4 regions of the Streptomyces sp. MK37H genome follow, and region 4 is predicted to be linked to each of the others. Evidence: riboswitches for the same ligand, from Rfam matches in the RefSeq annotation. Region 4 holds a riboswitch; each other region holds the start of a gene.

What was found. Region 4 has a riboswitch for cyclic di-AMP ahead of GWI24_RS26640 (NlpC/P60 family protein). Riboswitches for the same ligand answer to the same signal wherever they lie in the genome.
Positions count from the first base shown of each region.
Region 1: linked by a shared signal. The riboswitch ahead of GWI24_RS31160 (M23 family metallopeptidase) and the one ahead of GWI24_RS26640 (NlpC/P60 family protein) in region 4 are both predicted to bind cyclic di-AMP.
Region 2: linked by a shared signal. The riboswitch ahead of GWI24_RS11095 (transglycosylase family protein) and the one ahead of GWI24_RS26640 (NlpC/P60 family protein) in region 4 are both predicted to bind cyclic di-AMP.
Region 3: linked by a shared signal. The riboswitch ahead of GWI24_RS41400 (M23 family metallopeptidase) and the one ahead of GWI24_RS26640 (NlpC/P60 family protein) in region 4 are both predicted to bind cyclic di-AMP.

Region 1 covers NZ_JAAAYH010000296.1:2,177-10,445, forward strand. The annotation lists gene GWI24_RS31145 (DNA topoisomerase (ATP-hydrolyzing) subunit A) at 1-1,123, opposite strand, end outside; gene GWI24_RS31150 (pitrilysin family protein) at 1,438-2,808, shown strand; gene GWI24_RS31155 (pitrilysin family protein) at 2,829-4,211, shown strand; cyclic di-AMP (ydaO/yuaA leader) riboswitch at 4,495-4,659, shown strand; gene GWI24_RS31160 (M23 family metallopeptidase) at 4,674-5,468, shown strand; gene GWI24_RS31165 (GntR family transcriptional regulator) at 5,713-6,468, shown strand; gene GWI24_RS31170 (HPr family phosphocarrier protein) at 6,625-6,906, opposite strand; partial or broken gene GWI24_RS31175 (GNAT family N-acetyltransferase) at 7,096-8,269, shown strand, end outside.
Region 2 covers NZ_JAAAYH010000055.1:15,286-23,554, forward strand. The annotation lists gene eno (phosphopyruvate hydratase) at 1-1,266, opposite strand, end outside; gene GWI24_RS11095 (transglycosylase family protein) at 1,535-2,233, opposite strand; cyclic di-AMP (ydaO/yuaA leader) riboswitch at 2,240-2,407, opposite strand; gene GWI24_RS11100 (transglycosylase family protein) at 2,663-3,649, opposite strand; gene GWI24_RS11105 (cytochrome P450) at 3,813-5,090, opposite strand; gene GWI24_RS11110 (sensor histidine kinase KdpD) at 5,742-6,884, shown strand; gene GWI24_RS11115 (roadblock/LC7 domain-containing protein) at 6,881-7,282, shown strand; gene GWI24_RS11120 (DUF742 domain-containing protein) at 7,279-7,650, shown strand; gene GWI24_RS11125 (ATP/GTP-binding protein) at 7,625-8,215, shown strand; gene GWI24_RS11130 (cytochrome P450) at 8,225-8,269, shown strand, end outside.
Region 3 covers NZ_JAAAYH010000605.1:355-4,132, forward strand. The annotation lists partial or broken gene GWI24_RS41395 (PP2C family protein-serine/threonine phosphatase) at 1-733, shown strand, start outside; cyclic di-AMP (ydaO/yuaA leader) riboswitch at 1,007-1,177, shown strand; gene GWI24_RS41400 (M23 family metallopeptidase) at 1,189-2,418, shown strand; gene GWI24_RS41405 (aldo/keto reductase) at 2,579-3,523, shown strand.
Region 4 covers NZ_JAAAYH010000216.1:5,551-13,819, reverse strand. The annotation lists gene GWI24_RS26660 (homoserine dehydrogenase) at 1-274, opposite strand, end outside; gene GWI24_RS26655 (NlpC/P60 family protein) at 306-1,328, opposite strand; gene GWI24_RS26650 (hypothetical protein) at 1,677-2,030, shown strand; gene GWI24_RS26645 (L,D-transpeptidase) at 2,142-2,909, shown strand; gene GWI24_RS26640 (NlpC/P60 family protein) at 3,013-4,176, opposite strand; cyclic di-AMP (ydaO/yuaA leader) riboswitch at 4,184-4,398, opposite strand; gene pcrA (DNA helicase PcrA) at 4,557-7,031, shown strand; gene GWI24_RS26630 (M23 family metallopeptidase) at 7,113-8,269, opposite strand, start outside.

The sequences.
Region 1 (8,269 bases), on a different contig from region 4:
GCCGGACCACGTCGAAGCGGTGGTCGAGGTAGACCTCCAGCAGCTCCTTCAGGCCCAGCGTGAGCGGCTGGCCGTCCACCAGCGCCACGTTGTTGATGCCGAAGGACTCCTCCATCGGCGTGAGCTTGTAGAGCTGCTCCAGCACGGCCTCGGGGTTGAAGCCGTTCTTGATCTCGATCACCAGCCGCAGCCCGTGCTCACGGTCGGTGAGGTCCTTGACGTCCGCGATGCCCTGGAGCTTCTTCGCCCCGACCAGGTCCTTGATCTTGGAGATGACCTTCTCGGGCCCCACGGCGAAGGGCAGCTCGGTGACGACGAGGCCCTTACGGCGGGCCGTCACGTCCTCCACGGCCACCGTGGCGCGGATCTTGAAGGTGCCGCGGCCCGTCTCGTACGCGTCCCGGATGCCGCTCATGCCCACGATCCGGCCGCCGGTGGGCAGGTCGGGTCCCGGCACGTGCCGCATCAGCGTCTCGAGGTCCGCGCCCGGGTGCCTGATCAGATGACGGGCGGCGGCGATGACCTCGCCCAGGTTGTGCGGCGGCATATTGGTGGCCATGCCGACCGCGATCCCGGACGTGCCGTTGACCAGCAGGTTCGGATAGGCGGCGGGGAGGGTGACCGGCTCCTGCTCACTGCCGTCGTAGTTCGGGGAGAAGTCGACCGTGTCCTCGTCGATCGACTCGGTCATCAGCGAGGTCGCCGACGCCATCCGGCACTCGGTGTACCGCATCGCGGCCGGCGGGTCGTCGTTGCCCAGCGAGCCGAAGTTCCCGTGGCCGTCGACCATCGGCAGGCGCATGGAGAACGGCTGTGCCATGCGCACCAGCGCGTCGTAGATCGACGCGTCGCCGTGCGGGTGGAGCTTTCCCATCACCTCGCCGACGACGCGGGCGCACTTCACATAGGAGCGCTCGGGGCGCAGGCCCATGTCGTTCATCTGGTAGAGGATGCGGCGGTGCACGGGCTTGAGCCCGTCACGGGCGTCGGGCAGCGCGCGCGAGTAGATGACCGAGTAGGCGTACTCGAGGTAGGAGCCCTGCATCTCGTCGACGACGTCGATGTCGAGGATGCGCTCCTCGAAGTCGTCCGGCGGCGGGGTCTTCGTGCGGCGGCGGGCCATCGCGCTTGGGGCTCCTTCAACTGCCGATGCGGGATCTGACGCCGACCATTGTGGCCCGGCCCACCGACAAGTGTGGAACGGCCCGGGGTGCCGGCGGCCGGGGCGGGCCCCGGAACCGCGCCCGACGGCACCGCGCGAAGCCCCTCGGAGGGGCCCGGATCCGGCGCAGCAGGGCTTGCGGAAACGGTTCGGGACAGCTCGGCAGGACGGGAGTGGACCGGAACTTCGCCAGATGTCCGTCCCCTTGCATACAGTGACAGAAGCGCTGCGCAAGCGGCTGGCACGCGCTCCATCACGCGATCGAAGGGACGTACATGCCCATGGGTCACACGGCCACGCAGCAGGCCGGCTCCGGCGGCTTGAAAGCGACTGAGCACCGCCTGGCCAATGGCCTGCGCGTGGTGCTCTCCGAGGACCATCTGACCCCGGTCGCCGCGGTCTGTCTGTGGTACGACGTCGGCTCGCGCCATGAGGTCAAGGGGCGCACCGGCCTGGCGCACCTCTTCGAGCACCTGATGTTCCAGGGCTCGGCGCAGGTCACCGGCAACGGCCACTTCGAGCTGGTGCAGGGGGCCGGCGGCTCGCTCAACGGCACGACCAGCTTCGAGCGCACCAACTACTTCGAGACCATGCCCGCCCACCAGGTCGAGCTCGCCCTGTGGCTGGAGGCCGACCGGATGGGGTCCCTCCTGACCGCGCTGGACGAGGAGAGCCTGGAGAACCAGCGCGACGTCGTCAAGAACGAGCGCCGCCAGCGGTACGACAACGTCCCGTACGGCACCGCCTTCGAGAAGCTCGTCGCCATGGCGTACCCCGAGGGCCACCCGTACCACCACACCCCGATCGGCTCCATGGCCGACCTGGACGCGGCCTCCCTGGAGGACGCGCGGGAGTTCTTCCGCACCTACTACGCGCCCAATAACGCCGTGCTGTCGATCGTCGGCGACATCGACCCCGAGCAGACGCTCGCCTGGATTGAGAAGTACTTCGGCTCCATCCCCTCCCACGAGGGCAAGCGGCCACCCCGTGACGGCACGCTCCCGGAGGTGATCGGCGGTCAGCTGCGCGAGGTCGTGGAGGAGGAAGTTCCGGCCCGCGCCCTGATGGCCGCCTACCGGCTGCCGCACGACGGCACCCGTGAGGCCGACGCCGCCGACCTGGCGCTGACCGTCCTCGGCGGCGGCGAGTCCTCCCGGCTCCACAACCGCCTGGTGCGCCGCGACCGCACCGCCGTGGCCGCCGGATTCGGCCTGCTGCGGCTGTCGGGCGCCCCCTCGCTGGGCTGGCTGGACGTGAAGACCTCCGGCGGTGTCGAGGTGCCCGCCATCGAGGCCGCCGTCGACGAGGAGCTGGCCCGCTTCGCAGAGGAGGGGCCGACCCCGCAGGAGATGGAGCGCGCCCAGGCGCAGATCGAGCGCGAGTGGCTGGACCGGCTGGCCACGGTCGGCGGCCGGGCCGACGAGCTCTGCCGTTACGCGGTGCTCTTCGGCGACCCGCAGCTGGCGCTGACCGCCGTGGAGCGGGTGCTCGACATCAGCCCCGAGGAGGTGCGGGCCGTGGCCGCGGCGCGGCTGCGCCCCGACAACCGCGCCGTGCTGGTCTACGAGCCCGTCCAGGGCGCCGAGGACGCAGCCGACGCCGCCGAAGCCGCCGAGACCGACGCAGAAGGGGAGGCGGCCCAGTGAGCGACGCCGTCACCGCGACCATGACCTTCCACCCGCAGCCCAAGGGCGGCGCCCCCAGGCCGTGGGCGTTCCCGGCCCCCGAGCGCGGTGAGCTGCCCAACGGCCTCACCGTGCTGCGCTGCCACCGCCCCGGCCAGCAGGTCGTCGCCGTCGAGATCAACCTGGAGGCGCCGCTGGACGCCGAGCCGGCCGGGCTCGAAGGCGTCGCCACGATCATGGCGCGCGCCCTGTCGGAGGGCACCGACAAGCACGACGCCGAGGAGTTCGCCGCCGAGCTCGAGCGCTGCGGCGCCACGCTGGACGCCCACGCCGACCACCCCGGCGTCCGCCTCTCCCTGGAGGTCCCGGCCTCCCGGCTGCCCAAGGCGCTCGGTCTGCTGGCCGACGCGCTGCGCGCCCCCGCCTTCCCGGACGGCGAGGTCGAGCGGCTGGTGCGCAACCGGCTGGACGAGATCCCCCATGAGCTGGCCAACCCGGCCCGCCGCGCCTCGATGGCCCTCTCCGCGGAGCTCTTCCCGGCCGAGTCGCGGATGTCCCGGCCGCGCCAGGGCACCCAGGAGACCATCGAGGGCATCGACGCCGCGGCCGTGCGGGCCTTCTACGAGGCGCATCTCCGCCCCTCCACCGCCACCGCCGTCATCGTGGGCGACCTCGGCGGCGTCGACCTGGACCGGGCGCTCGCCGACACCCTCGGCGCCTGGACGGGCGGGGCGGGCGCGCCGCGCACGGCTCCGCCGATCGTCGCGGACGACACCGGCCGTGTGGTGATCGTCGACCGGCCGGGCGCGGTGCAGACCCAGCTGCTCATCGGGCGCGTGGGCGCCGACCGCCACGACCGGGTCTGGCCCGCGCAGGTGCTCGGCACGTACTGCATGGGCGGCACCCTCACCTCCCGTCTCGACCGCGTGCTGCGCGAGGAGAAGGGCTACACCTACGGGGTGCGCGCCTTCGGCCAGGTGCTGCGCTCCGGGCCCCCGTCGCCCACGGGCGGCTCCTCGGGCGCCTCGATGCTGGCGATCAGCGGCTCGGTGGCCACCGAGGTCACCGGCCCCGCGCTGGACGACCTCTGGAAGGTGCTGCGCACGCTGAAGGAGGAGGGGCTGACGGACGACGAGCGCGATGTCGCGGTGCAGAACCTGGTGGGCGTCGCCCCGCTGAAGTACGAGACGGCGGCGTCCGTCGCGAACACCCTCGCCGACCAGGTCGAGCAGCATCTTCCGGACGACTTCCAGGCGCAGTTGTACGCCCGTCTGGCGGAGACCGGCACGGTGGAGGCCACCGCCGCGGTGGTGAGCGCCTTCCCGGCGGACCGGCTGGTCACGGTGCTGGTCGGGGACGCCTCGGCGATCGAGGAGCCGGTCCGGGCGCTGGGCATCGGCGAGGTGCGCGTCATCTCCGGCTGAGCCGAGGAGTGTTGGCCGGATCCGTGCGCAGTGCCGCCGGTCCGGCCGGCTCGCTGACGGTCCGGCAGGCGGTCCGGCGGACGTCCGGTCCATGAGCCGACAGCGGAAGGGCCCCGGCCCCGTAAGGGCGCCGAAGCCCTTCCGACATGCCCGATTTATGGGATTGACCGCTTGTTTGGTTTGTGGGGAGAGCAACAAAAAACCGGAACCGTTTGGTGATCGAAAGCGGGCCCGTTAGCGTCAGTCCGGCTGTTCGCCAGCGACCCGCCGCACCCGCGGCACCGGACAGTCATCGCCGAGTCCCCGTACGGCGCGAGCCAGGGGAGCCGGGGACCCAACACGTCCCCAGGGGTGAATCGGGCGCCTTCCCCGGCCGGGGGAGGAGTCCGTAGGAGACCTTCCTGCTCCGAACCCGTCAGCTAACCCGGTAGGCGAGAAGGAAGGAAAGGAGTGCGCCTCAGTATGGCGTCCACCCGCACTGCCACCGGGAAGCATCGCCGCACCAGCAAGGTCAACGTCCGCACGGGCGCGAACGTCGTGGGCATCACGACCGTCGCCTCGGGTGTGGTCGCCGGGATCACCGGACAGGCGTTCGCGGCCGATGGGGGCCCCGATCCCCAGCAGACCGGTCTGACCCAGGCGATCGTGATCGGCGACGGGATCGCGGACCACATCGAGGCCCAGGCGCAGTCCCAGGAGACCGCCGCCGAGCAGGCCGCCGCCAAGGCCAAGGCAGAGGCGATCGCCCGCCAGGAGGCCGCCAGAAAGGCGGAGGCCGCGGCGAAGAAGGCCAAGGCCGAGCGCGAGGCCAAGGAGCGCGCGGCGCGCGAGGCCGAGCGCAAGCGCCTCAACACCTTCGTGTCGCCGATCAGCGGCTCCTACGTCTCCACCGGTTACCAGGCGTCCAGCGGGCTGTGGTCCTCCGGCAGCCACACCGGCATCGACTTCAACGCCTCCACCGGCACCACGGTGCACTCCGTGGGCATGGGCGAGATCGTCGAGGCGGGCTGGGGCGGCTCCTACGGCAACAACGTCGTCATCAAGATGAACGACGGCACGTACACCCAGTACGGCCACCTGTCGTCGATCAGCGTCTCGGTCGGCCAGAAGGTCACCCCCGGCCAGCAGATCGGCCTGTCGGGCGCCACCGGCAACGTCACCGGACCGCATTTGCACTTCGAGGCCCGCACCAGCCCGGACTACGGCTCGGACATCGACCCGCTGTCGTACCTGCGTACGCACGGCGTCAACGTCTGACCCGTCGCGCGTCCGACGCGAACGCCGCGCGGTCCCGCCATCCGAGATCCCGCGAGACTTCCGAGAAGGCCCCGTCCGACGGACGGGGCCTTCGGCGTGCCACCGCCCGCCTGACCAAAAAATATCCATGAAATGCTTCCCGCCATCGGAAATGGCGGCCGCGTGGAATAGAGTCGTTCAACGCGCGTTCCATGGCCGCGTTTCGCGGGCGTTAAAGCGGAGGTTCGACAATGCGGGACCGTAAGTGAGCGGGGATACGAACGCGGTCCAGGGCGGTCGCCGGATTTCGGCACACGCGGTCTGCGCGGCGATTCGCGACGACATCGTCTCCGGTGCGTATCAGCCTGGCAGCCGCCTCACCGAGGAACTGCTCGCCCGGCGCTACGGCGTCTCCCGGGTGCCGGTCCGCGAGGCCCTGCGCACCCTGGAGTCCGAGGGCTTCGTGACGACCCGGCGGCACGCGGGGGCCTGCGTCGCCCAGCCCTCCGAGCGCGAGGCGGCCGATCTGCTGGACATCCGCGCGCTGCTGGAGCCGCTGGGCGCCGCACGGGCCGCACAGCGCCGCACCGAGGCCCATCTGAAGGTGCTGCGCGGACTGGTCCGGCTCGGCCGGGAGCGCGCCCAGGGCGGTCAGCTCGGCGAACTGCGGCCGCTGGGCGACTGGTTCCACGAGACGCTGGCCCAGGCGTCCGGCAGCCCGAGCCTGGCCGCGCTGCTCGTCCAGCTGCGCCGTAAGACCGCGTGGGTGTACGCGGCCGCTCCCGGGCCGCGGCCCGTGCCGCCCGAGGGCGCCGTGCGCCCCGACCCGGCCGCACGGGCCGTGGAGTCCTGGGCGGAGCACGGCGCGCTGGTGGACGCGGTGGCGCGCGGTGACGCCGACCGCGCGCGGGCGCTCGCCACCACGCACACCGAGCGCGCGCTGTCGGAATACCGGCTGCGCCGCCCGATTCCGGTGAGGACTTCGAAACATTCCGTCAACACGGCGAGCGGCCGGAATTAACAGAGCTCCCGTATACAACTCTTGGGAATTCTCTGCGCGGAAACAGAAAAAACGGCGGGGCCGCGGTGACTATTACGGCCACCGCGGCCCCGCCGCGCCGAATCCCTGAAATCACCCGGGAAACGCCTGGGAATTCCAGACAGGGCTCGCCCGGGATCAGACGGTCTCGGGAAGCTCCTCGAGGCCCTCCGCCACCAGCTTCGCCAGACGGTCGAGCGCGACCTCGGCGTCGTCCGCGCCGGAAGCGAGGACGACCTCCTCGCCGCCCTGGGCGCCCAGGCCGAGCACGGCCAGCATGGAGGCGGCGTTGACCGGGGTGCCGTCGCCCTTGGCGATCGTGATGGGGACGCCGGCGGCGGTGGCCGCCCGGACGAAGATCGACGCAGGGCGGGCGTGCAGGCCCTCGGCCCAGCCGATGGTGACGCGGCGCTCAGCCATGGTGTTGCCCTTCAGGTGTGACGGTGCTGTTGTCTAGACCAAAATCATACGGTGTCCGGATTCCCCCGAACGATGTCCGGGTGAGCCCGGGCATGCCCGGACTGGCCCGATACGGACCTTCCCCCGACACTCGGCCCCGACGCAAGGGTGTCCACCATCCGGACCGGGCGGGCCCGTACCCTGGCTCCCATGCGGAGCCCGTCGGACCATCACGCCTACCCGACCCACTGGGAAGCCGATGTGGTGCTCCGGGACGGCGGCACGGCACAGATCCGTCCCATCACCACCGATGACGCCCAGCGGCTGGTCAGCTTCTACGAGCGGGTCTCGGACGAGTCGAAGTACTACCGCTTCTTCGCGCCCTACCCCCGCCTGTCCGACCGCGATGTCCACCGCTTCACCCACCACGACTACGTCGACCGGGTGGGCCTGGCGGCCATCGTGGGGGATGAGTTCATCGCCACCGTTCGGTACGACCGCATCGACAGCCGGGGGATGTCGGCCCGCCCGTCTCCCACCACCACCCTCAACGGGCGCTCCGCGGCCCCTTCTGATCCGGCCCCCGCCGACGAGGCCGAGGTCGCCTTCCTCGTCCAGGACGCCCATCAGGGCCGCGGGGTGGCCTCCGCGCTCCTCGAACACATCGCCGCCGTGGCGCGCGAGCGGGGCATCCGGCGGTTCGCCGCCGAGGTGCTGCCCGCCAACAACAAGATGATCAAGGTGTTCACGGACGCGGGCTACACCCAGAAGCGCAGCTTCGAGGACGGGGTCGTCCGCCTCGAGTTCGACCTCGAGCCCACCGACCGCTCCCTGGCCGTCATGCGCGCCCGCGAGCAGCGGGCCGAGGCCCGGTCCGTCCAGCGGCTGCTCGCACCCGGCTCCGTGGCGGTCATCGGCACCAGCCGCACGCCCGGCGGCGTCGGCCGCACCGTGCTGCGCAACCTCCTGGACGGCGGCTTCACCGGACGCGTCCACGCCGTCAACCACGCCTTCCCCGACGACATGACGCGCCTGGAGCCCGAGGGCGTCCCGGCCCACCGCTCGCTGCGCGCCATAGAGGAGCCCGTGGACCTGGCCGTCGTCGCCGTCCCCGCCGAGCGGGTGCCCGCCGTCGTGGCCGAATGCGGCGACCACGGCGTCCAAGGGCTCGTCGTGCTCTCCGCCGGATACGCCGAGAGCGGGGGCGAGGGCCGCGACCGGCAGCGGGACCTCGTCCGCCAGGCCCGGTCCTACGGCATGCGCGTCATCGGCCCCAACGCCTTCGGCGTCATCAACACCGCCGACGGCGTCCGGCTGAACGCCTCCCTGTCCCCGCAGCTGCCCAACCCAGGCCGGCTGGGCCTGTTCACCCAGTCCGGGGCGA
Region 2 (8,269 bases), on a different contig from region 4:
CGGGAAGGCGGAACGGCCCGCGTACACCGCGGCGTCGTCGAGGATCTCCTCGATGCGCAGCAGCTGGTTGTACTTGGCCACCCGCTCGGAGCGGGCCGGGGCGCCGGTCTTGATCTGGCCGCAGTTGGTGGCGACGGCCAGGTCGGCGATGGTGACGTCCTCGGTCTCACCGGAGCGGTGCGACATCATGCACTTGTAGCCGCTGCGCTGGGCCAGCTCGACCGCGTCGAGGGTCTCGGTCAGCGAGCCGATCTGGTTGACCTTGACCAGCAGGGCGTTCGCGGTGTCGCTGTCGATACCGCGGGACAGCCGCTCGGGGTTGGTGACGAAGAGGTCGTCGCCGACCAGCTGGACCTTGTCGCCGAGCTGCTCGGTGATGGTCTTCCAGCCGTCCCAGTCCTCCTCGTTCAGCGGGTCCTCGATGGAGACCAGCGGGTACGCGGCGACCAGCTCGGCGTAGTACGAGGTCATCTCGGCGGCGGAGCGGGACTGGCCCTCGAACTGGTACGTGCCGTCCTTGTAGAACTCGGAGGCGGCGACGTCCAGGGCGAGCGCGATGTCCTGGCCCGGCTGGTAGCCGGCCTTCTTGACCGCCTCGAGGATCAGGTCGAGGGCCTCGCGGTTGGAGCCGAGGTTCGGCGCGAAGCCGCCCTCGTCGCCGAGGCCGGTGGACAGACCGCGCTCCTTCAGCACGGACTTCAGGGTGTGGTAGACCTCGGCGCCCCAGCGCAGGGCCTCGGAGAAGGACTCCGCGCCGATCGGCGCGATCATGAACTCCTGGATGTCCACATTGGAGTCGGCGTGCGACCCGCCGTTGAGGATGTTCATCATCGGCACCGGCAGCAGATGGGCGTTCGGGCCGCCGAGGTAACGGAAGAGGGGGAGGTCGGACGCCTCGGAGGCGGCGTGCGCGACGGCGAGGGAGACGCCGAGGATCGCGTTGGCACCGAGCGAGGACTTGTCCGGGGTGGCGTCCAGGTCGAACATCGCCTGGTCGATCAGCCGCTGCTCGGTGGCGTCATAGCCGACCAGCTCGGGGCCGATCTGCTCGATCACGGCGAGGACGGCCTTCTCCACGCCCTTGCCGTTGTAGCGGTTCTTGTCGCCGTCACGGAGCTCGAGGGCCTCGAAGGCGCCGGTGGAGGCGCCGGACGGCACGGCGGCACGGCCGGTGCTGCCGTCGTCGAGGCCAACCTCGACCTCGACCGTGGGGTTGCCTCGCGAGTCGAGGATCTCGCGAGCTACGACGACGTCGATGGACGGCACGAGGTTCTCCTTCGTATGGGTCTGCGGTAGCAGCACGAGCCTAACGGGCCGGGAGGGCTGCGCCCCGCGTTCGCCCGCCCCACGAGACAGGGGCGCGACGCAAAAAGCCAGTTTCTGGATCAAAAATCCAGATTTCTTATGCATTGGGAAAGCCCCGGCGGGGCGCGCCATGGGGCGGCACGCCCGGCCGGGGCTCGTTCTCGGGGGCCGGCCTCAGGGGAGGTCCTCGGGGGGAGTCCTCAGGCGGGGCCGTGACCGTGGCCGTGGCTCAGCGGAGGTGCAGCTGCTGGCCCGGGAAGATCAGGTCGGCCTGCTCCACGATGTCCTTGTTCAGCTCGAAGAGCTTCTTCCAGCCGCCCTTGACGTCGTGGGCCTTGGCGATCTTGCCGAGGGTGTCGCCGGACTTGACCTTGTACTCGCCGTCACCCTTCTTGATCGGGCCACGGGTCTGCTGGCGCGCGGCGTGCTCGGGCGCGGTGTGCGGCTGGGCCTTCGGCTGGGCCTTCGGCTGCGCCTGCTTGGCGGCCGGGGCCGACTTGGTGGTCGCCGAGGACTGGTCCTGCGAGCCGGAGGGCGCGGACGGGGCGGACGGGCTGCCGCCGGAGGTCAGGCCCTTGCCGCAGACCGGCCAGGCGCCCTTGCCCTGGCTGCCCAGGACCTTCTCGGCGATCTGGATCTGCTGGGCCTTGCTGGCCTTGTCCGCGGTGGAGGCGTAGGCCGTGCCGCCGTAGGCGGCCCAGGTGGAGCTCGAGAACTGCAGGCCGCCGTAGTAGCCGTTGCCGGTGTTGATCGACCAGTTGCCACCGGACTCGCACTGCGCGACCTGGTCCCACTGGGAGGTGGTGGCCGCGGAGGCGGAGGTCGCCCCGATGAGCGGTGCCGCCACGGCGGCACCGGCGAGACCGGTGAGCGCGGCGATACGGGTGGCCTTGGAGGGGCGGCGGTGCTTCCCGTTGGACTTGAGCATTTTGGTTCGTTTCCTCACCGACGCCTACGAGGTGAGCTGTCGGGTTCGGACGTGAGTTGCCCGGCCGGTCGCGATGGTCGCTCCCGGCTTCACCCCTAGCCGACAAGCCCGTATCCACAGGCCACTCGGCACCTACCTTGGGTCCCCCGCTCCTGCCTTCGGCGCTGACGCGTCGGTTTCCCCCCGACCGCCGGCAGGATTCGGCGTGACGATCGACGGTGCCCGCGGTGGCGAGCGGAAAGACGTTAAACACACCTCCCAAGAACGTTCAAACACCCCAAGGGCAGTGAATGGGGCTGTAATTGATCTCACCCGGCCCACATCGACGCAGGTGGGGCCGGGTGAGGAGGGATCGGACACGAGGTGCGCCCCGGAAAATGTGACGAGATGTATGTCTCACCGGGTCCAGATCGGGCAATTCCCCCCGAATCACTGCTCCCTGATGGCGAGGTCAAGTCGCTGACCAGGGATGATCAGATCGGGGTCGGTACCGATGAGGTCCTCGTTGGATTCGTAGAGCTCTTCCCAACCCCGGGACACGTTCTGGTGCTCGGCGATCCCTGACAGGTTGTCACCGGGGCGAACAGTGTAATCGCCGTCCGCGGAGCTCCCATCGCGGTCCGACGCGCCGCGCGAGGCATGGCGCCCGGAGGGCCGTGCGCTCTCCGTACCGCCGTCGTCGGCCCGCTCCCCGGCGTCCGGAGCGCCGCGGTGGCGGCCGGAGGGCGACGGGTCGGCCGAGGGGGTCTTGGAGCCGTCCGACGCCGAGGGGCTGTCCGACGCCGGGTCGTCAGAGGCGGAGCCGTCCAACCCGTCGGGGGACTTGGAGGTGTGGGGCGCCTCCGGGCCCTCGGCCGACCCGGACGCATCCGGCGCGTCCGGCTTGTCGGCGCCGTCGGACGTCCCCGAACGGTCCGGGTCCGAACGGTCCGCGTCCGAGGAGGAGCCGTCCCGTCCCCGGTCCCCCGGGCCGTCCTCGCCGCGGCCCGTCCCCGGGTCCGGGGTGGCCGTGCTGCCGGGGTCCACATCGGGGGCGCCGCCGCCGTCGGTGAGCCCGGCGCCCAGCGCACAGCTCGGCCAGGCGTCGGGGCCGCGGTCGCCCAGGATCGCCTCGGCGACGGATATCTGCTGGGAGCGGCTGGCGAGGTCGGGGCGCGGGGCGTACTCCGTGCCGCCGTACTCCTTCCACATGTCGAGGGTCAGCTGGAGCCCGCCGTAGAAGCCGTTGCCCTCGTTGGCACTCCACATACCGCCGCTCTCGCACTCGGCGACGTGATCCCATGTGGCGGTCTGGGCGGCCTGTGCGCCAGCCGCCCCGAAGAGGGGTATGGCGAGGCCCGCTCCCGTGACCCCCGCCGCGACGATGATGGCCGGGGCCTGACGGGGGCGACGGTGTCGACCATTACCGGAACGCATGCGATTGACCTCTCCTATGGCGCTATGGCGCTATGGCGACAAGGTTTGCCGGTGAACATAGCGAGGGCACTCGATCATCACAAGGCGATGTATCCCAGGTCACGCCAAGGTCACACGGCTGATCATTCGTCACGTATTTCCGGCCGTACGGGCCTTGAGGGTCTCAGCCGTCCGCGGAATTCCAGGTCACCGGGAGCGTGCGCAGCCCGCGCATGATGAGCCCGCCGCGCCACCGCAGATCGTCCGGATCCTCCGCGAGCCGCAGCCCGGGCAGCCGCCGCAGCAGGGTGGCGATCGCGGTCCGGGCCTCCAGCCGGGCCAGCGGGGCGCCCAGACAGTAATGGATGCCGTGGCCGTAGCCGAGGTGCTGGTTGTCCCGGCGGGTGAGATCGAGCACGTCGGGCTCCGCGAACCGCTCGGGGTCCCGGTCGGCCGCGGCGAGCACCACCAGCACCGGCTCCCCCTCGGCGATGTGCTGCCCGGCGAGGGTTAGCGGCTCGGTGGCGAACCGCCAGGTGGCGATCTCCACGGGTCCGTCGTAGCGGAGCAGTTCCTCGACCCCGGCGGCGAGTAGCCGCTCGTCCCCTTCTTCCAGGGCCCGCCGCATGAGGGCGCGCTGCTCCGGATGGCGCAGCAGCGCGTAGACGCCGTTGCCGATGAGGTTGACGGTCGTCTCGAAGCCGGCGAAGAGAAGGATGAAGGCCATGGCCGCGGCCTCGTTCTCGGTGAGGTGCTCACCGTGGTCGCCGGCCCGGATCAGGCCGGAGATCAGATCCTCCCCGTCCTCTTCTTCGCCGCGCCCGGCGAGCTCCAGGCGCTTGCGGTGGATCAGCTCGCCCAGATACGCCCGGATCCTCTTCACGGCGCGGGCCACTCCGCCGCGCGGACCACCGCCGTGCCGGATCATCGCGCCCGCCCAGTCCCGGAAGTCGTCCTGGTCCTCGCGCGGCACCCCGAGCAGATCGCAGATGGCGTAGATGGGGAGAGGGAAGGCGAACTCATGGATGAGATCCGCCTCTCCCCTCTCTTCGAAGGCGTCGATGAGCTGATCTGTGAGGCTCCGCACCCGGGGGGCGAACGCGGCCACCCGGCGCGGAGTGAACGCCTTCGACACCAGCCGCCGCAACCGGGTGTGGTCGGGAGGGTCGATATTGAGCAGATGTGTCATCAGCTCGGCGCGCCGTTCACCCGGGATGCCCACCTTGCCCTTGGCGTGGGCCGCCGCACTGTGCCGCTGGGGGTTCTTCGAGAGCCGGGGATCGGCCAGCGCCTTCCTGGCGTCGGCGTAACGGGTCACCAGCCAGGCGTCCACACCGCTCGGCAGCGTGGTCCGGTGCACCGGGGCGTGTTCGCGTAGCCAGGCGTACGCGGGGTAGGGATCGCTGGCGAACTCCCAGGTGAAGAGGGTGGGAGCGGAGCTGTCACGGGGCTGTTCCGACACCCCCCGACGATACCGGCGCGGGACCGCTCTCCCCCGGCCTGTCGGAAGTAACCACAGACAAGAGGAATAAGGGAATAAGCAGAACAAAGAGAATAAGGGAGTCATGACCGGGATGAATGTCTAGCGGAATTCCCTATTCATCTCCACACACCCTTCACCACCCATACACAGCCGGGGTCGAATGCCCGGATATCTGATGGCTGGCACGCCGTTCGGCGGATGCCCGCGCCGCCCCGTTACGATCCCCCGGGACACGCCCTGACGTCGGTCAACGCGGTGAACTGGGGGTGTGGCTGAAACGACGTCAGGTGAACGAATGGGACTGGGGCACATGCACGGGGCCCAGTGATACCGGTGATACGATCACCGCGCTTGCCAGGCGAGCCAAGGGCGCGTAAGACACACGGCGATCCGGCACATCCCGCCGAGAGGATCCCCACTCTGAGGAGCATTATGCCGCCAGTCGGGCATACGGAGTCGTTCCGGCGCACCGACGCCTGTGCGCTGCCGTCGGCAAGACGAGCGCGCTGTCCCCGGAACCCGCGGGCGCCGTACGGGCGCTGACTTACCGCCGCCCCGACCATTCCAGATGCATAACGCACCACACCTCCCTAAAGTCCCTGGCGGTCTAGTCGTTTAAAGAGAGTCTCAATGACGCAATATCTACAGGATCCAGCGCTCTGGGCCCTGATCGCTGGCACGCCTCTCGCCGCAACCGCCATTATCCGCGGGCGAAAGACGCGAGCGAATCTGCGCCAGGAGAAGGCGGAGCTAGAGAAACGCGCGGCCGACCTCGAGAACAATTACGCCGAGGCGGTGCAGGAGGCCCACAACCGCGCCGAAGAGGCCACCAAGAGCGCGCTGAAGTCCGCCATGCGTACCCTTCAGGGCCTCGCCAACGAGCAGCAGCTGGCCATCTCCAAGACGCAGGACAAGTACGGCGAGCACCAGCTTCTCCAGGACCTCCTGGAGATCGACCATATGAACTCGCAGTTCGGTCGGCGTGCGCAGTCCATCGCGGTGCTCTGTGACGGCTGGCTGGGCCGGCAGCGAGCCGTCGCCTCGGTGTACGACGTAGTGCGCAGCGCCAAGGGCCGCATCCGTCACTACACCCGGGTGGAAATCCGCTCGCAGAGCAATTTCGCCCTGGTCAGCCGGGCCGTGGAACCGGTCGCGCTGGCGCTGGCCGAGCTTTTGGACAACGCGACCAGTTACTCCGCGCCCGACTCGCCCATCGACATCACCATCCGCACCGTTCCCAAGGGCGTCTGCGTCATCATCGACGACGCCGGCGTCGGTATGAACGAGGAGGAGAAGAACCGGGCGGACAAGCTGCTCTCGGCCACCCACGCCACCGGTGTAACGGGACTGGGCAATCCGCCGCAGTTCGGTTTTGCGGTGATCGGTGTGCTCGCCGCGCGCTATGGCTTCACGGTGTCCGTCGATTCGACCTCTCCGTACGGTGGTGTTCGCGCGGTCGTGCTTCTCCCCGAGGACCTTCTGACCAATATGCCCGAGCCGGAAGAGCAGCCGACGACCCGCGCTCCCGCCACGGCCGAGGAGCGGGAGCCGAGCCCCACCGTGACCAGTTCCACCGTGAGCGGTTCCACCGCCGGGGGCCTGCCCAAGCGTCGCCGTAAGGGCGCGATTTCCATCGTCCCGAGAGCAGACTCCACCACTGCCGCGGCCCGGACGAGCGAGGAAACCGCTTCGATCATGGGCGCGTTCCAGCGCGGCACTCAGTCCGGCCGCTCAGCAGCAAACCCGAACAGGGAAGGGCATGATCCTCAGTGAACAACGACCTGTCATGGATGCTTGAGAGCGCCCTGGAAGTTCCAGGGGCTCGTCATGCGATCCTGGTTTCCGCCGACGGTCTGCTGATGGCCCGTTCTCAAGAGGTCAAAAAGGACGAGGCCGACACCGTCGCGGCGGCGATGAGCGGCATCCAGTCGCTGAGCCGCACCATGGCCGGCTTCTGCGGTGGCCCCCATATGACGTGGCGCCAGACCCTGGTCGAGTTCGACGGTGGCTGGGTCTTCCTCATCTCCGCGGGTGAGGGCGCGTATCTGGCGGTCTCCTCCGCGCCGGATGTCGACATGGCCGACATCACGTTCCGGATGCAGCAGCTTGTCGGGCAGCTCGGCAAGGCACTGACCACACCGCCTCGCGAAGACACCGGAATTCAGGCATGACGGCACCCGGCGAGCAGGAGCCCGAGTCGGCTCAGTTAGTGCGACCGTACGTCATCACCAATGGTCGAGGGCTTCCGGAGAACGACCAGTTCAACCTGATCACGCTGGTCACCGCCTCCGAACAGAGACCCCCCAGCCATCTTGACCCGGAGAAGCGCGGGCTCCTGGAGCTGTGCTCGGGTGGTTATCTCTCGGTCGCGGAGATAGCCGGACACATGGGACTTCCGATCGGCATCGTGAAGGTCCTGCTGTCCGATCTCTCCTCGGACGGATACCTCGTCACCCGCGCACCCGCGCCTCCCGCGCAGCTTGTCGACGTTTCGCTCCTTCAGGAGGTGCTGGATGGGCTCCAGGCCCGTTTCGGATGATGACGTCTATCTGAACGAAGCGGTGCAGATCGCGGCCAAGATCCTGGTCGTGGGGCATTTCGCGGTCGGAAAGACGACGTTCATCGGCACCATGTCCGAGATTCCTCCGCTGCGCACCGAGGAGCGGATGACTCAGGCCGGAGCCCATATCGACGACCTCATGGGCACCCGGGGCAAGACCACGACCACCGTGGCCATGGACTTCGGCCGGCTCACGCTCAGCGACAGACTTGTCCTGTATCTCTTCGGCACACCCGGACAGGAACGCTTCGTCCAGGTGTGGGAGGACATGACCCGAGGCGCTCTCGGGGCACTGATCCTCGTCGATCCCGAACGGCTCAAGGAATCCTTCCCGGTGATCGACCTGGTGGAGCACTACGGACTGCCCTACGCGATTTCCGTCAACCACTTCGACGGCACGCCGGCCCGCCCCGACAACGAATTGCGCGAGGCACTCGACCTGCTGCCCGAGACCCCGATCGTCACCTGTGACGCACGTGACGAGAAGTCATCGGCCAACGCGCTGATAACGCTTGTCCGTTACCTACAGGAACGTACCCGCTAGGAGCACCTGATGAACATGCAATCGGATTTTCCGGCGGCGCCACCACCCGGCTGC
Region 3 (3,778 bases), on a different contig from region 4:
CTACGTACCGGCGGAGAAGTACGCGGCGATCGGCGGTGACCTGTACGCGGTCCAGGACACCCCGCACGGCGTACGGCTGACCGTCGGAGACGTACGCGGCAAGGGGCTGGGGGCCGTGGAGGTCGTGGCGATCCTCCTGGGCTGCTTCCGGGAGGCGGCGGAGCAGGAGACGACCCTGGAGGCGCTCGTGGGCCGCCTGGAGCGGGCGCTGCAGCGCGAGGGCGCCCGGCGGGCCGACCTGGAGGTGGTCGAGGGATTCACGACGGCCGTGGTGGCCGAAATTCCGCGCGGCGACTCCACCCTGCGGCTGATCAACCGCGGCCATCCGGCGCCGCTGCTCCTGGAGGAGGACGGCGCGGTGCGCGCCCTGGACCCGGAGGCGTCGGCGCTGCCGGTGGGGATGGGGGAGTTGGCGGGCTGGCCGGACCGGGTGATGGAGCTGGCGTTCGCGGAGGGGGAGACGCTGCTGCTGTTCACGGACGGGGTGACGGAGGCCCGGGACCGCCATGGCGAGTTCTATGACCCGGAGGAGCGGCTGCGCGGCCGCCGCTTCGCCGGTCCGCAGGAGCTGCTGGACGCCTTGGTGGCCGATGTCGAGCGCCATACGGGTGGCGGGACGCCGGACGACATGGCGCTGCTGGCGGTACGTAGGACCCCGGCCCGCGGCAACGGGCGGGGCAACGGGCGGGGCAACTGTGGGGGGAGCGACAGGCCGAACCCCACGCCGTCGTAGCCGACCAACGACCAACCAACCGCACCGCACCGCGCCGCACACCGTGCGTAATCGACCGAGCCCCCTCCGCATAACAATTGACGCACGATCGATCCGTATGCGGTTTTGCCAAGTCTTGCCCAGTACGTCGACTCGCCCCCATCTGTCCCCTCTTGAGCGCTAAGTTCATGCCAAAGGTGCGCGGATTCCTCGGAACAGCTTGGAATCACATCGCGCTCTCTATTAACGTTCGATAACGCAGCGCGGTCGTCACAACCGTCGCAAGGGCGGCACCGTGCGCCGTCGCCGAATCCCGTACGCACTGCGGCAGCACCGCACCACCAGCAGCACCAAGGGAACCGGGGAACCAACAACCTTGGGGTGAATCGGGTCGAACCTGACCCGTAGGAGACCTTCCTGCTCCGAACCCGTCAGCTAACCCGGTAGGCGAGAGGGAAGGAAAGGAGTGCGCCTCCGTGGCGTCCAACAGGTCTGTCCTGGACGAGGCCCCGTATCGCACACGGGGAGGCGGTTTGGGGACCGCCACCGCCTACGGCCCCGGCTTCGACGCCGGCGGTGGGATGAGCTCAGGGGACGGCCGATTCGCCCCCGACGACCCTTACGCGTTCGGCCCCGACGACCGCTACGCGGATGAGGGCGCCTCCGAGGGCCCGGGTGCCGGATTCGAGGCCGAGACCTGGGAGGAGTGGAACCCCACCGAGGAGTCCATCGCTCCCGTACGCGGCCGGCACCGCGTGGCCAAGCAGCGGGGCGGAACCATGGCGCGCAGCGGCGCCGTCCTCGGGGTCGGCGTGATCGCGGCGGTCGGTGCGGGCGGTATGGCCAGCGCCAAGGACCGTCCCGCGCTCCCCATATCCATGCCGGACCTCGGCCATGTCGCCGATGAGGTCAAGGCCGGCCTGCCCGCCGCGAAGGACCTGCCGGGCATCGGCTCCTGGGCGTCGGACGACAGCAGTGGCGCGCAGACCGCCGCCGCCCCGCTCTCCCAGGCCGGTCTGACCACCGAGGACGAGCAGCGCGGCACCACCGACGCCGGCGAGGCGCTCCGCGCCCGCATCCTCCAGCAGGCCGAGAACCAGCAGAACGCGGCGGACGAGGACAGCCGCACCGCTGCGGCGCAGGCCGCCGCCAAGGACGCCAGGGCCGCCGCGGCCAAGGCCGCCGACCAGGCCGCGGAGGCGGCCGCCAAGCGGAAGGCCAAGGCCGAGGCGGAGAAGAAGGCCGCCGAGCAGCGGGCGAAGGAGGCGGCGGAGAAGAAGGCCGCGGCCGAGCGCCAGGCCAAGCTCGCCGCCGCGTACACCCTCCCCGTCGGCTCGTACACCCTGACCGCCAGCTTCGGCCAGGCGGGCGACATGTGGTCGGCCGACCACACCGGCCAGGACTTCGCCGCCCCGACCGGCACCCCGGTCAAGGCGCTGCACGGCGGCACCATCACCCAGGCGGGCTGGGCCGGTTCGTACGGCTACCGCATCGTGCTGACCCTGAGCGACGGCACCGAGCTCTGGTTCTGCCACCTGTCCTCGATGGTGGTCACCTCCGGCAAGGTGTCGACGGGCGACGTCATCGCCCGCGTCGGCGCCACCGGCAATGTGACCGGCCCGCACCTCCACCTCGAGGTCCGGCCGGGCGGCGGCTCGCCGATCGACCCGATGCCCTGGCTGCGCCAGCACGGGCTGAACCCCTGATACCCCGGCGGCCCTGGCGCTCTCTCCCCCCTTGACGCCAGGGCCGCCGGTTTACGTCCCGGCGGGGCTTTACGTCCCGACAGGGCTTTACCTCCCGACAGGCCGACCTTCACGAACGCACGCCGGAACAACCCCGTCCGGCCAACCGTTGTAAAGACGTATGGCTGACAACACACAGAAGATCGGTGATCTGTCCGTTTTCCCGCTCTCCCTCGGTGGGAACGTCTTCGGCTGGACCGCGAACGAGGCCGAGTCCTTCCGGGTGCTCGACGCCTATGTGGCGGCGGGCGGCAACTTCATCGACACCGCCGATGTCTACTCCGCCTGGGTACCGGGCAACGAGGGCGGCGAGTCCGAGACCATCCTCGGCAACTGGTTCGCCTCCCGCGGCAACCGCTCCGACATCGTCCTCGCCACCAAGGTGGGCGGCGGCGCCCCGGAGCCGCGCGGGCTGACCTCGTCCGCCATCAAATCGGGCGTCGAGGAGTCCCTCCAGAGGCTGCGCACCGACTACATCGACCTCTACTACACCCACTACGACGACCCGTCGGTGCCGGTGGAGGAGATCATCACCACCCTGGACGAGCTGGTCAGGGAGGGCAAGGTGCGCGAGATCGCCGCGTCCAACGTCGGCGCGGACCGCCTGGAGGCCCAGCTGACCTTCTCCACCCGGGAGAACCTGGCCCGCTACGTCGCCCTCCAGCCGCACTACAACCTGGTCTCGCGCGACACCTTCGAGGGCGAGCTGTCCGAGGTCGCCGCCCGCCACGACCTGGCGACGATCCCGTACTACTCCCTGGCGTCCGGCTTCCTCACCGGCAAGTACCGCCCGGGCACCGCGGTCGACAGCCCCCGCTCCACGGGCGCGGCCAAGCACCTGGAGACCGAGCGCGGCCAGAAGGTCCTCGCCGCCCTGGACGACGTCGCCGCCAACCACCGCACCGAGCCCGCCACGGTCGCCCTGGCCTGGCTCCTCGCCCAGCCCACAGTCGTGGCCCCCCTGGCCAGCGCCAGCTCCACCGACCAGCTCCCCGCCCTCCTGGCCTCGGTCGACCTCAAGCTGACCCAGCCGGAACTGGACCTGCTGACGTCGGCGTCGGACTGAGCGGAAGCCGGCGGGCCGGGCTACGCCGCAGGACTGAGCCAAAGACGGCGGGACGGGGGCGAACCGCCCGGCGGGCGGTAAGACGGCGGGCGGTCAACAAGCCCCGCCCGCCGAAGTCACCCATACGCCTGAGGACCCCTGCACCCCTCTACCGCCGATCGGCAAGGGCCCAGGACGCGAGGGCGACGCCACCGGCGACGGCGAAGACGGACGGCCAGGCCCCAATCTTCTTCGCCAGCGGATGCGACCCGGCGA
Region 4 (8,269 bases):
CCGCGGCGGCCTGTTCGCGCACCGCCGGGGATGACGGCACGGCCTGGGCGAGCACCGCCGCCCCGGTACGCTCCAGGGTCTCGGCGAGCGGCGGCAGCGGGCCCCAGCCGGTGCGCGGCTCCGGCGGCAGCCCCTCGGCCGCGCTGGTGCGCACGGCGGCGAGCCGCAGCGGCAGCGCGCCGCCGATCAGCCGCTCGGCGTAGGCCCGGCCCACCGGGCCGTACCCCGACAGCACGACGGAGGGTCCGGGCCCGATTTCGGCTTCGCGTGGCATGCGGCCAGTCTGCCTTGTGGGCTCGGGACCGCTACGCCGGGCGGGCCGCCCCCGCGAAGGGCATGTCCGCCACGGAGGCCAACCGGACCGGGGCCCCGGGGTGCGGGGCGTGGATCATGCGGCCGCCGCCGATGTAGAGGCCGACATGGCTGATGCCGGAGTAGAAGAAGACCAGGTCGCCGGGGGCCAGTTGGTCGCGGGTGACGCGCTGTCCGGCGTTGATCTGGGTGTACGTGGTGCGGGGCAGGGCGACCCCGGCGGCGCGCCAGGCGGCCTGGGTGAGCCCCGAGCAGTCGTAGCCGTGGGGACCGGTGGCACCCCAGACGTACGGCTTGCCGAGGGCCGCGTACGCGTAGGAGACGGCGCGGGCGGCGCGGCCCGCGGCGGGGGCGAGGGAGCCGGCGGCCTTGTCGCCGTCCCGCGCCGCCAGCAGGCGCTGCCGCTGCTCGAGGGTCAGCCGGTCGAGCAGGCGATCGGCGGCGGCGAGCTTCTCCTGGACGGTCCGCTTGTGGTGGGCGGCCGCCGCCCGGGAGGCGCGCAGAGCGGCGAGGCGGTCGGCCGCCTCGCCGCGGACCTGGCGTAATTTCCGCTCCTGACGGCCGATCGTGGCGATCAGGGCGGCCTGGCGGCTCCCCGCGCGCTCGGCGAGCGAGGCGCGCTGCAGGTACTGGTCGGGGGAGGAGGACAGGGCGAGCTGGAGGGCCGGGGCGATCGTCCCCGAGCGGTACTGGGCGGTGGCGAAGGCCCCGAGGGCGTTGCGTGCGGTGTTGAGCCGGGTGGTGCGGCGGGCGGCCTGGTCGCGCAGCGCCTCCAGCGTCCGGCGGGCCTTGTCGGCCTTCTCCCTCGCGCCGTTGTACTGCTCGGTGGCCTCCTCGGCCTCCCGCTGGTACTCGTCGACCTTCGCCTTCACTTGAGCGGGGGTGAGGCGGTTCTCGGCGTGCCCGGTGCCGTCGAGGAGGGTGGCGGACGCGGCGCCGGCGAGGGCGAGGAGCGCGGCCGCGCGGGCGGTGCCGCTGGTGAGCGAGCGCTGCTTGGGCTTCCTGTGCGACGCCACTGCGGCGGTTCACCTGGTCTTTCTTGGGCAATCCAGTTTGGGCAATCCAGGACATTCGGTAGATCCTGGACCCTTGTGGGGAGCGGACGGGCAGGTGGCAGTCCGCCATGAGGCGGGGACCCTCGGTTGACGGGAAGCGGACTGCCACCTGGAGAAGGAAGCTAGGCCGGAAAGCGGGTGCCGTGCGGGGGATTGAACGGGAGTGCACGGATTTCGTCGGTCCCGTGACGGCTGCTGATCGCCTGGCGAGTGGGGTGGTCGGGAGTGTGGGGCGGCCGTGATCGAAGCGGCGATAGGGCTCCACCCGAGTGCCGGGCGATGATATGCGCGCGGCTAGTCTCCGGAGCCATGGACGTACTCATTCACGTGTTCGTCGGCCTCCACATCGTCGGCATCGGCGCGCTGCTCGGCGGCTTCTTCTCGCAGCTCAAAGCCGCGCGCGCGGGCGAGGCCCGGATGATCCCGGCGATGCTGCACGGCGCGCTGACCATGCTGGTGACCGGCGTGGCGCTGGTCGGGCTCAACCAGGCGGACGACAACAGCGTCAACACCGTCAAAATCGGTGTAAAGCTGGCGCTATTGGTCGTAATTCTCGGCCTGGTCTATGTGAAGCGCGACGAGGAGAAGGTAGAGTCGGCCGCCTTCGGCGCGGTGGGCGCCTTGACAACGGCAAACATCTTCATCGCCGTGCTGTGGACCTGACGAACGAATGTTCTGGGGGTAATCCCAAGACAACGCGACACGATCCAGAGGCAACCGTTTGCACTCGCGAGCTGTCTTAGTAAAGAGCGAGGCAGTCGAGAGGAGTGGCCAATGGGGGTAGTGGGGGCAGTCGGAAGTCATAGGCGGCGCGTGGGTGTCGCGCTGGGGCTGGCGGGGATGGCGGTGCCGCTCGCGGTGGCCGTCGCCGGTCCGGCGCAGGCTCAGGCACGGCCGCTGGGCCGGTCGGCCGGCACGGTGACACCGGTGAGCATGGCCGCGTCGTCGTGCACGACCACCGCCGGGCCGTACCAGCAGCAGGCCGAGCGGTTCCTGGGCCGTCCCGTGGACGGGCGGCAGTCGCGGGCGGACTGTCTCGCGATCCAGAAGTTCCAGATCGACCACGGCATCAGCCCGACGATCGGCTACGCGGGCCCGATCACCTCGGGCGTGATGAGCCTCATCAGCGCCCAGAAGGCCGCCGGGCACAATCCGAACGCGGCGAAGAAGTGCCCGGTCAACAAGGGCCGTATCGCCTGCGTGGACCTCACCCGCCAGCTGAGCTGGGTACAGGACGGCTCCCGGCTGGTCTACGGACCGGTGCCGGTGCGGTCCGGGCGGGACGGCTTCGAGACCCGCACCGGGCTGAAGAGGATCTACTGGCGGAACATCAACCACTGGTCGACGCTCTACAAGGTCGCCATGCCCTACAGCCAGTTCTTCGACGGCGGCCAGGCGTTTCACTCGATCGACGGCAGCGTATGGTCCCCGCCCGGCTCCCACGGCTGCGTCAACATGCGTAAGGGCGAGGCCAAGAAGTACTGGAGCCTGCTGAAGAACGGCGACGACGTGTACGTCTACGGGCGCAAGCCCGGCACGTGAGCCACTGACGGCGCCGCTGAGCCACTGACGGCGCTGCTGAGCCGATGACGATGCCGCTGCCCGGGGTCCGGCCCCGGGCGGCGGCATCGTCAGGTTCAGGGGCCTACGAGGGCCGCACGCTCCCGTAGATCGGCATCTCCGTGATCGGTGCCTTCTTCACCACATCGCCCGGCTTCGGGGCGTGGATCATCATCCCGTCGCCGATGTAGAGGCCGACATGGCTGATGTCGTCGTAGAAGAAGACGAGATCGCCCGGCTGGAGTTGGGACGTCGAGACCCGCGTACCGGCCTTCACCTGGTCCCAGGTGGTGCGCGGCAGCGAGATCCCGGCGGACTTCCAGGCCGCCTGCGTCAGCCCCGAGCAGTCGAAGGAGCTGGGCCCGGTCGCGCCCCAGACGTACGGCTTGCCGAGCTGCGCCTTGGCGAAGGCGATGGCCTGGGCCGCCTTGGAGCTGTTGGCCGGGGCCGAGGGCGTGGAGGGCGCCGTCGAACCGGAGCCACCCGCGTTCTGCTCCTGCTGCTTCTTGCGCGCGGCCGCCTCCTGCCGCTGCTTCTCGGCCAGCTCGGCGGCCTTACGGCGGGCCTCTTCCGCCTTCTTCTTCTCGATCGCCGCCAGCCGCGCCTTCTCCTTGGCGGTCAGATTCGCCAGCAGCCGCCGCGCCTCAGTCAGCTTGTCCTGGACGGTCTTCTTCTGGACCTTCAGCTGCTTCTGGGACGCGGTCAGCGAGGCGAGGCTCTCGCTGGCCTTACCGCGCTCCTTGGCGGCCTTCACCCGCTGCTTCTGGAAGTCGTCGACGGCCTGCTTCTGCCGGCCGGTCATCCGGTCCATCAGATGCGACTGGTCGAAGACGTCCTGCGGATCGTTGGAGAACAGCAGGGTCGCGGCGGAGCGGGCCATTCCGCCGTCGCGGTACTGGGCGGCGGCGTAGGTGCCGAGCATGCGCCGCGCCTCGTTGAGCTTCTCGGTGCGCTGGGCGACGGAGTCCAGCAGCTTGTCGACCTTGGCCCGTTGCTGGTCGGTGCGCTCCTTGGCGGCGTTGTAGCGCTGGGTGGCGGTCTCCGCCTGGTGGTAGAGGGTGTCGACCTTCTCCTTCACCTGCTCGATCGACTGGGCGGCCGGCTTGGGGTCGGTGGGCGCGGCGTTGGCCGACTGGGAGAGGAGGGTGACGGATGCGAGGGCGGCCGTGGTGAACCCGACGGCCGTACGGCGGCTGTGACCGGTGAGCGGGGCGGGTATTCGGCTCCGCGGCTTGCGGTGCGACGCCAAGGGAGGCGACTCCTTCCGTGGACCGCCTACCGGGTTAGCTGTCGGGTTCGGGCGGTTCGGAAGGTTGCCCTACGGCCGTGTCCGGGCGGCACTCGCGTGCCAGACCGGTCGGGCCGATTCACCCCGGTGTTGCGAGGGCCCCTCCTCCCCGAAGGGGGGCTAGGAGGGCGGGTCCCCGGCTCCGGGCGCCTCACGGCGTACCGGACTCGGCGGAGGCCGCCCGTGCCGACGTGGTTCGCCGACGGATCTTCCGGGCCGCCTGACGCAGGACGGTAGCCAACGCGTGGGGCTCCTGTGAAGACTGGTGGCCGTTTTGGTCGAAACCGTTTCGTGATGTTCGGACGTCGGCTGTCAGTGGGGCGGCCTAGACTCGGGGAGCGATGAGCAGCCTCTTTGACGACAGCTTCCTGGCGGACCTCGGGCCTCCTTCGGACGAGGAGCGGCCACCGCCGCCCGAGGATTCGGCGCCCCCTGGCCACGGTGGCGCCGAGGACGTGCCGCATCACCTCTTCAGCGGCGATTTCGACGCGCCCGTGCCCCGGGAGGCCCACTACCGGGACGGCGCGGCCCGGCCCGTCGTGGACCCGTCCGCCCTGCTCGAGGGGTTGAACGAGCAGCAGAGGGCGGCCGTGGAGCACACCGGTTCGCCGCTGCTGATCGTCGCGGGCGCCGGCTCCGGCAAGACCCGGGTGCTCACCCACCGCATCGCCTATCTGCTCGGCGCCCGTGGCACCCACCCCGGCCAGATCCTCGCCATCACCTTCACCAACAAGGCGGCGGGCGAGATGAAGGAGCGCGTCGAGGAGCTCGTCGGCCCGCGGGCCAACGCCATGTGGGTGTCCACGTTCCACAGCGCCTGCGTCCGCATCCTGCGCCGGGAGTCGAAGAAGCTGGGCTTCACCTCGTCGTTCTCGATCTACGACGCGGCCGACTCCAAGCGGCTGATGTCCCTGGTCTGCCGGGATCTGGACCTCGACCCCAAGCGGTTCCCGCCGAAGTCCTTCAGCGCCAAGATCTCCAACCTCAAGAACGAGCTGATCGACGAGGAGACCTTCGCCGGACAGGCTACGGACGGCTTTGAGAAGACCCTGGCCGAGGCGTATGCGATGTACCAGGCGCGGCTGCGCGAGGCCAACGCGCTGGACTTCGACGACATCATCATGACCACGGTCAATCTGCTCCAGGCGTTCCCGGACGTCGCCGAGCACTACCGCCGCCGCTTCCGGCATGTCCTGGTGGACGAGTACCAGGACACCAACCACGCGCAGTACACACTCGTGCGCGAGCTGGTGGGCACCGACACCGAGGAGACCACGGCCGCCGAGCTGTGCGTGGTGGGCGACGCCGACCAGTCGATCTACGCCTTCCGGGGCGCCACGATCCGTAACATCCTCCAGTTCGAGGAGGACTACCCCACCGCGCGGACGATCCTCCTCGAGCAGAACTACCGCTCGACCCAGACCATCCTGAGCGCGGCCAACGCGGTCATCGAGCGCAATGAGAACCGCCGCCCGAAGAACCTGTGGACGGATGCCGGCGCCGGGGCCGAGATCACCGGCTATGTGGCCGACACCGAGCACGACGAGGCCCAGTTCGTCGCCGACGAGATCGACCGGCTGACGGACGCGGGCGACGCCAAGGCCGGGGACGTGGCGGTCTTCTACCGCACCAACGCCCAGTCCCGTGTCTTCGAAGAGGTCTTCATCCGCGTCGGGCTGCCGTACAAGGTCGTCGGCGGGGTGCGCTTCTACGAGCGCAAGGAGGTCCGGGACGTCCTCGCGTATCTGCGGGTGCTGGCCAACCCCGAGGACTCCGTCCCGCTGCGCCGGATCCTGAACGTGCCCAAGCGCGGCATCGGCGAGCGCGCGGAGGCCATGATCGACGCACTGTCGCTGCGCGAGAAGATCACCTTCCCGCAGGCGCTGCGCCGGGTCGACGAGGCGTACGGCATGGCGGCCCGCTCGGCCAACGCCGTCAAGCGGTTCAACACGCTCATGGAGGAGCTGCACACCATCGTGGAGTCCGGGGCGGGCCCGGCCACCGTCCTGGAGGCGGTGCTGGAGCGCACCGGCTATCTGGCCGAGCTCCAGGCGTCCACCGATCCGCAGGACGAGACCCGGATCGAGAACCTCCAGGAGCTCGCCGCCGTGGCCCTGGAGTTCGAGCAGGACCGCGGCGAGGAGAACCCCGGCACCCTCGCGGACTTCCTGGAGCAGGTCGCGCTCGTCGCCGACTCCGACCAGATCCCCGACGAGGACACCGAGGGCTCCGGCGTGATCACGCTGATGACCCTGCACACGGCGAAGGGCCTGGAGTTCCCGGTCGTCTTCCTCAGCGGCATGGAGGACGGCGTCTTCCCGCATATGCGGGCCCTCGGCCAGACCAAGGAATTGGAGGAGGAGCGGCGGCTGGCCTACGTCGGGATCACCCGGGCCCGCGAGCGGCTCTATCTGACCCGCTCGACGATGCGCAGCGCCTGGGGACAGCCCGCGTACAACCCGCCGTCCCGCTTCCTGGAGGAGATCCCGGACCAGTATGTGCGCTGGCGGCGCACCGGGCCCGCCACCCCGTCGGCCTCCATGGGCGGCATCGCCTCGACCCCGCCGTCGGGGCTGTCGTCCGGTCTGTCGACGTCGCGTTCGCGCACCGGGGGCAGCGGGTTCGCCACCCGGCGGGCCAAGGAGCGCCCGGTGGTCGCCCTGGCCATAGGCGACCGGGTCACCCATGACTCGTTCGGCCTCGGCACGGTGGTGGCGGTCAAGGGCAGCGGGGACAACGCGGAGGCGACGATCGACTTCGGCGACGAGAAGCCGAAGCGGCTGCTGCTGCGGTACGCACCGGTGGAGAAGCTGTAGCGGGGGCCGGCGGGGGCCGGATGCCGAGGCTGTAGCGCGCCGGTGGGCGCGCCTACGGCGGTCAGTGCTGGAAGGCCCCGGTCAGGTCGGGTCGAGGCCGTGGCCGCGCAGCCAGGGCAGCGGGTCGATGGCCGCGCCCCCGCCGGGGTGGACCTCGAAGTGCAGATGCGGGCCGGTGGAGTTACCGGAGTTCCCGGAGTACGCGATGGTCTCCCCGGCCTTGACGGTCCCGGAGCGGATCTTGGCGCTGCTGAGGTGGCAGTACCAGGTCTCCGTGCCGTCTGGGCTGGTCAGAACGACCATATTGCCGTAGGCATCGTTCCACTGCGTCCTTACGGTGCCGTCGGTGGCGGCCATCACGGGCGTCCCGTAGCTCACCGGGAAGTCGATGCCGGTGTGCACCGACATCCAGTTGATACCGGCCTGGCCGAACATGGCGCTCAGGCCGTGCTGGGCTACGGGCAGTGCGAACTTCGGGCGCAGCGCCTCCTTCCGCGCGGCCTCGGCGGCCTTCCGCTTCTTCTCGGCGGCCTGGCGCGCCTGGAGGTCGATCCGCTCCTGGGCGCGGCTGGTGCGGTCGCGGAAGTCGTCGGCGCCCTCCCGGACCCCGGCGAGCTGGGAGTCCAGTTTGCTGTTGGCGACGGAGGGCTTCACTGGAGCCCCTCCGGTGTCGGAGGCGGCCTGAGTGGTGGACTCGTCCTTCTTGTCGCTCCCCACGCCGCTGACCGAGGCGGCGGCCACGGCGGTCACGCCCAGAGCGCAGACGGAGGGGACGGCGACGGTGAGGAGCGCGGAGCGCTTGGGGCGGGGCGAGGGGGTACGGCGGCGGCCGCGGCTCACCTCCCGGCGAGGGGAGGGGGCGGATTCCCGCATGACCGCCGCCTCGGGTTCAGGCTCCGCTTCGGGGCCGGGGTCGTACGGCTGGTCGGGCTTGTCGACCGGCTCGAAGACGGCGGTGTGCTCGAACGCGCCGGGCTGCTCGGGGATGACGGCCTGCTCGAACGCGGCGGTCTGCTCGAACGCGGCCGTCTGCTCGAACGCGGCGGTCTGGTCGAAGGCGTTGGGCTCGAAGACGGCCGTCTGGTCGTAGGCGTCGGGCTCGTGCTCGGGCTGGTCGAAGCCGGAGTGGTGGTCGAGCCCCTGCTGGTCGAAACCCGGATGGTTCAGCCCCGAGTGGTCGTACTGCGCCTCGTCCCCGGTCCCGTAGACGGAGGTGTCCCAGACCTGGGTCTGACCGG